Regions from separate parts of the Polaromonas sp. P1_F4 genome, predicted to be linked through region 2. Evidence: predicted binding sites of a transcription regulator. Region 2 holds the regulator's gene; the other holds the start of a gene.
The links. Region 2 encodes NrdR, which represses ribonucleotide reductase genes. Its sites were predicted from a motif close to CACNANATNTNGTG; they were not measured.
Positions count from the first base shown of each region.

Region 1: a site for NrdR is predicted at 1,612-1,625, ahead of AC1DYQ_RS14005 (ribonucleoside-diphosphate reductase subunit alpha). Genes of this name have one in related genera too.

Region 1 is NZ_JBFUBP010000006.1:162,176-165,587, reverse strand. It holds gene AC1DYQ_RS14015 (sigma-54-dependent transcriptional regulator) at 1-767, shown strand, start outside; gene ampD (1,6-anhydro-N-acetylmuramyl-L-alanine amidase AmpD) at 754-1,353, shown strand; gene AC1DYQ_RS14005 (ribonucleoside-diphosphate reductase subunit alpha) at 1,797-3,412, shown strand, end outside.
Region 2 is NZ_JBFUBP010000001.1:376,142-379,553, forward strand. It holds gene AC1DYQ_RS01840 (PilW family protein) at 1-289, opposite strand, end outside; gene pilV (type IV pilus modification protein PilV) at 286-879, opposite strand; gene AC1DYQ_RS01850 (GspH/FimT family pseudopilin) at 893-1,474, opposite strand; gene nrdR (transcriptional regulator NrdR) at 1,559-2,008, opposite strand; gene glyA (serine hydroxymethyltransferase) at 2,109-3,353, opposite strand; ZMP/ZTP riboswitch at 3,390-3,412, opposite strand, start outside.

The DNA.
Region 1 (3,412 bases), on a different contig from region 2:
ATCTCCTCGAAGCGGAGTTTTTCGGCGCACGCAAGGGCGCCTATACCGGATCGGCGCAGGACCGGCAAGGCTACTTCCAGGCGGCCAAGGGCGGAACCCTGTTTCTCGATGAAATCGGCGACCTGCCGCTGGCCATGCAATCCAAACTTCTGCGCGCCATCCAGGAACGCACCGTCAGGCCGCTGGGTTCGCCGCAGGAGGACACCGTTGACGTGCGCATCGTCAGCGCAACGCACAAAAACCTGGCAGCGGAAGCCCAGGAAGGGACATTCCGCCAGGATCTTTATTACCGGCTCAACGTGATTGAAATTGCCGTGCCGGCCCTGCGCGAACGCAGGGAAGATTTGCCAGCACTCTGCACTGCCCTGCTGTCAAGAATCTGCCAGGAGTCCGGGTTCAAGATGCCCGAGTTGACCGACGCCGTGATGGAGCAGTTGCAGTCCAGGCCATTTAACGGCAATGTCAGGGAGCTGGAAAACATCCTGCACCGGGCCGTGGCGCTCGGCGAAGGAAGCGCGCTGCATTTTGATGCGCCGGCCGAAGAACATGTCACCGTCCCGGAAAACCTGCAGGATTATCTGGACGGGCAGGAGCGAAACATCCTGACCAAGGTTTTGCTGGAGACCGGCTTCAATCGTACCGCTGCCGCCGCGAGGCTGGGTTTGAGCCTGCGGCAGATCCGCTACCGCATTGCACGCCTGAATATCACCACGCCGGGCAATGACGACCTGGCCGACGGACTTGACCCTGCCGATGACCCCGCCTGAAAGCCCCAATGCCCTTCCCCGGCCTTTGTGGCAAAACGGCTGGTACCGCTATGCACGCCCACTGGCTTCGCCCAACTTTGGTCCACGCCCCCCCGATGCGCAGATTGACCTGATCGTCATCCACTCCATCAGCCTGCCGCCAGGTGAGTTCGGCAATGACAACGTGCAGCGCCTTTTCACCAACCAGCTCGACTGGGAGGCACACGCTTACTTTCAGGGCATTCGCGGCCTGCAGGTTTCATCGCATTTTTTTATCGCCCGAACCGGCGCATTGTGGCAGTTTGTGAGCTGTGACGACCGCGCCTGGCATGCCGGGGAATCCAGCTACCGCGGGCGCACCAACTGCAACGACGATTCCATCGGCATCGAGCTGGAAGGCCTTGAGGGAGATACCTTTGAAGCATCCCAGTATGAAACCCTGACCGGGCTGTGCGCCTCGCTTCTGCAGCACTATCCCATTGAGCACATCGCCGGGCACGAGCACATTGCACCCGGCCGCAAGCAGGACCCAGGCACTGGCTTCAACTGGCCTCTGCTGCAAAACTCGCTGTCGTCACCGGCTAGGTGTTTTCCCGAAATCATGTGACTGGTGCACCTGCACGCACTCACCATTGCGGTGCGCCTTGCGGTTGAAATTTCTGGTTATTTTTACCGCGCCCGCAGTGACCGGCGCTCCCAACCCAAAGCCCGCGAATGACCGTGCCACAACGTTGCATCAGCTTCGCAAGCCTGATGGCATCAGGCTTTCCGCGAGGTTGAGCGGGCCGCCATCAAGCACTGATCGAGGCGTCTGGAATGGGGCCTAAAAAGCCACAAAACGTAACGGTGCATTCAGTCAGCGATACACTACCTGTAGTGGCTTGTATTCCCTCCATACCCTAGGTATAGTGTCTAAGCCCTAATTCAGTTTGATGTAATTCGGGTCAGGAAATGAAGGAGCAGGTTGATAGGCCTGTGCAATACCTCAATATATCCAGAGACCCCGAACAGCACATCAAACCACCCATAAAACAAAGCAAAGAGGAAGTCATGCAAACTGCACAACACGCGGTGCCCGTCACGTCGAGCGTTCTGGCAAGCAACCCGGCAACCGGCGATACCAACGCGCAAAGCAACCCGCTCGCCCATTACCAGATCATCCGCCGCAATGGCGGCGTGGTGCCGTTCGAACCCAACAAGATCGCCGTGGCCATGATGAAGGCTTTCCTGGCCGTGCATGGCACGCAGGGTGCGGCTTCGGCCAGCGTCCGCGAAACCGTTGACGGCCTGACCCAGGCGGTCATCCGCGCCCTGATGCGTTCGCGCCCAGGCGGCGGAACCTTTCATATAGAAGACGTTCAGGATCAGGTCGAGCTGGGCCTGATGCGCGGCGGCCACCATGAAATCGCCCGCGCTTACGTGCTGTACCGCGAGAAGCGCACGCAAGAGCGCGCACGCCAGCCGCAAACCCAGGCACCTGCGGCGCCCCTGATCCATGTGACCGACCGCGGCAACCGCGTCGCGCTGGACATCCGCAACCTGCAGGCTCTGATTGAAGCGTCTTGCGCCAACCTGGGCGCAGATATCAAGCCCGACCCCATCGTTGCCGAGACCATGCGCAACCTCTATGACGGTGTGCCCATTGATGAAGTCTACAAGGCGTCCATCCTGGCAGCGCGCACCCTGATCGAGAAAGACCCTGACTACACCTACGCCACCGCACGCCTGCTGATGCACACCATCCGCCGCGAAGTGCTGGGTGAAGAAGTCAGTCAGGAAGACATGGCGATTCGCTACGCCGAGTATTTCCCGCAGTTCATCGCCAAGGGCGTACAAAACGAGCTGCTCGACGAAAAGCTCCAGCAGTTCGACCTGGCCCGCCTGGGCGCCGCGCTCAAGCCCGAACGCGACCTGAAATTCGACTACCTCGGCCTGCAAACCCTGTTTGACCGCTACTTCCTGCACGTGCGCAAACAGCGCATCGAGCTACCACAGGCTTTCTTCATGCGGGTGGCCATGGGCCTGTCGCTCAACGAGATCAACCGCGAAGAACGCGCGATCGAGTTCTATGAAATCCTCTCGTCCTTCGACTTCATGTCGAGCACGCCCACCCTGTTCAATGCCGGCACGCTGCGCTCGCAGCTGTCGTCGTGCTACCTGACGACCGTCGCCGACGACCTGGGCGGCATTTACGACGCCATCAAGGAAAACGCGCTGCTGTCCAAATTTGCCGGCGGCCTGGGCAATGACTGGACGCCTGTGCGCGCCCTGGGCGCCCATATCAAGGGCACCAACGGCGAATCGCAAGGCGTCGTGCCTTTCCTCAAAGTCGTCAACGACACCGCCGTGGCGGTCAACCAGGGCGGCAAGCGCAAGGGCGCCGTCTGCGCCTACCTGGAAACATGGCACCTGGATATTGAAGAGTTCCTGGAACTGCGCAAGAACACCGGCGACGACCGCCGCCGTACGCACGACATGAACACCGCCAACTGGATTCCCGATCTCTTCATGCGTCGCGTGATGGAAAAGGGCAGCTGGACGCTGTTCTCACCGTCCGACACGCCCGACCTGCACGACAAGTTCGGCAAGGATTTCGAAAAAATCTACACCGCCTACGAAGCCAAGGCCGAGCGCGGCGAAATCAAGCCATCCCGCAAGCTGCAGGC
Region 2 (3,412 bases):
AATCGCTCGGGCCTTGTGGCCCATTGGCGTTGGGGTCAATGGAAACGTATCCGGCGCTTTGAATATTTCTCGCGAGCAGGTTCAGCGCAAATCGGCCGCTTTCCTCCATTTGCGAGTTTTCGGTGACTGCGTTGAAGGCCTGCTTGGAATACAGATAGGTTGACGAGGCAACGATGGCCAGGACAAGTCCGATGACCAGACCAACCATCAACTCGATCAATGTCAAGCCCGAGTTTTGTCTCGGCCGGGAGCTCCGTAAAGCTTGAATGGGGCGCATGGTCGTGCTCATGGAATGATGTCGGTTCTAAAGCACCGGACCCCTGCAGGCACTGCTGCCGCTGCCGGGCAACAATTTCGCCAGGCGATGCCGCTGGTTGTGCTGGTACAAGCGGTGGACGATTGAAGGACGCCTGAGGCGTTAACAAACTCCTTGTCCATGTACATGGCTGTAACGATAAAGCCGGTATTGCTGGCACCCTCAAGATTGACGGCGCCTCCGGGAAGGGCTGCTTGCGCTTTTGCCAGCCACGATGCCAAGTCGTCACCGGCAATCTGCGCTGTTGTGCAGGCAGCGCCCGAGGTGCGGCAGTTATTGCTGGTGATGTTCGCCGCCTTGGCGGTTGTGTAGTTGGCCGTGTAGGTGTAGTAGTTATTGGTGGCGCCAAGAGGGTTCGCCCTGATGCGCTCGGCGATGTCGCCGGTCAGCTCGGCAATTCGGTGTATTGCCCAGGAGGATTTTTGGTAGGCCAGCGCATTCGCCTGCAAACTGGCCATACCTAACAAGCCCAGCGACAAGACCAGAATCGAGACGAGGGCCTCAATCAGTGTGGCGCCGCGCTCGTGACGATGGAATAACTGGATTTTTTGTTTCTGTTTCATGGTGAGGTCATGGTCAAAATGCATCACATTGGTTGGCGGAAAATGGGATAACCCGGACGCGTCCTGGCTTGCTTATGCAAACAGATCTTCCATACTTGAATTCGTATTCGGTGTCTGATGCCGCCACGGCGTGGATATCGAAACGGTGAGCAGTTTGCGACATACCCACCGCGCCAAACTTGATGTTTCCAACACCTGCGGGCCTGACGAAAGCAGTTTCGATCCCATTTACATCCATCGCAGGTACGGTTTTGAGCAGGATGTCACCGGCGTTTCGGGTATCGCTACCATCTACGTCCACGAACACCTGGATTTCGTATTCATTCCAGAGTTGGGAAGAGGCACAGGTATTGGCGCCGTTACTTTTTGGGCAAATGATCACCGATTGATTCCGTACAAGGGCTTCACTGCGAGCGTAGTTAATCAGCCCTACAAATCCGTTGACGTTGGAGGACAGCCGGTTGCTAACAATGAACGACCTCAGGTTTGGCAGCGCCACGGCCATTAAAACGCCCAGAACGGTCACGGTGATCAATAGTTCGATCAACGTGAAACCCTTTTGAAGGCGATCAGTGCGCAATGTGTGAAGACTCATTTACGCAGTGTAAGCAAGCCCTACACAAAGAACGCTGCCGCCCATCGCGACCAGTGCGCCACCTGTCGGCGCCAGGGTTTTCCCTTAGCGCCGGACCTCGTCCACCAGCGTCTTGAACTCGTCAATATCCTCAAAGCTGCGGTAGACGCTCGCAAAGCGGACATAGGCGACCTTGTCGAGCTTGCGGAGTTCACGCATGACGAGCTCGCCGATGCGGTTGGACGGCACTTCGCGCAGCCCCAGGCTCAGGAGCTTTTCCTCGATGCGTTCAACCGCCGAATCGACCTGCTCGGTGCTGACGGGCCGCTTGCGCAGCGCCAGGTTCAGGGACGCCAGGACTTTGCTGCGCTTGTACTCGATGCGCCTGCCGTCCTTCTTGACGATAGACGGGAAGGTGACATCGGGCCGCTCATAGGTTGTGAAGCGCTTTTCACACGCACCGCACTGGCGGCGGCGGCGTATGAATTCGGCGTCTTCGCCCACCCGCGTTTCCACGACCTGGGTTTCAAGGTGGCCGCAGAACGGGCATTTCATGAGAGGTAGCCCGAATTTGAAGGTATAAATTGGCCTCCAGCCCAATCAGGACGAGCGCAAGCAGCTATCAAAATCATAGTGCCTGCGCTGTCCGTCATGATCAGCGGTAGACCGGGAAACGGCTGGTCAGGGCGTGGACCTTGGCTCGCACCGCTTCAATGTTGGCCGCGTCGCGCGGGTTGTCGAGCACGTCGGCGATCAGGTTGGCCGTGGCGCGGGCTTCTTCGTCCTTGAAGCCGCGGGTCGTCATGGCCGGGGTGCCGATGCGCACGCCGCTGGTGACCATCGGCTTTTCCGGATCGTTCGGGATGGCGTTCTTGTTGATCGTCATGTGGGCGCTGCCCAGCACGGCTTCGGCTTCCTTGCCTGTGATGCCCTTGGCGCGCAGGTCGACCAGCATGACGTGGCTCTCGGTGCGGCCGCTGACGATGCGCAGGCCGCGCTGGGTCAGGGTGTCGGCCACAATCTGCGCGTTCTTCACGACCTGCTGCTGGTAGGCCTTGAACTCGGGCGCCATGGCTTCCTTGAAGGCCACGGCCTTGGCGGCGATCACGTGCATCAGCGGGCCGCCCTGCAGGCCGGGGAAGATGGCGCTGTTGATGGCTTTTTCGTGCTCGGCCTTCATCAGGATGATGCCGCCGCGCGGGCCGCGCAGGCTCTTGTGTGTAGTCGACGTCACGATGTCGGCATGCGGCACCGGGTTGGGGTACACGCCCGCAGCCACCAGGCCGGCGTAGTGGGCGATGTCGACCATGAAGATCGCGCCAACGGCCTTGGCCACCTTGGCGAAGCGCTCAAAATCAATGCGCAGGCTGTAAGCGGAAGCGCCTGCGATGATCAGCTTGGGCTTGGTCTCGTGGGCCTTGCGCTCCATCGCGTCGTAGTCGATCTCTTCCTTGTCGTTGAGGCCGTAAGAGACGACGTTGAACCACTTGCCGCTCATATTCAGGGCCATGCCGTGCGTCAGGTGGCCGCCTTCGGCCAGGCTCATGCCCATGATGGTGTCGCCGGGCTTGAGGAAAGCCAGAAACACGGCCTCATTGGCTGAAGCACCGCAATGCGGCTGCACGTTGGCGGCCTCGGCGCCGAAGATGGTTTTGATGCGGTCGATGGCCAGCTGCTCCGCCACGTCAACGTGCTCGCAGCCGCCGTAGTAGCGGCGGCCGGGGTAGCCTTCGGCGTATTTGTTGGTGAGCTGCGAGCCCTGCGCGGCCATGACGGCGGGCGAGGCGTAGTTTTCGCTGGCAATCAGCTCGATGTGGTGCTCTTGCCGGGCGTTTTCAGCCTGGATGGCGGCGAAGATTTCGGGATCGGTTTGTTCGACCAGGATGTTGCGGTGGTACATGGCAGTCCTTAAAGACGTGGTCCCTGCTATTGAAACAAGGGCTGCCCAGGCGAACGGCT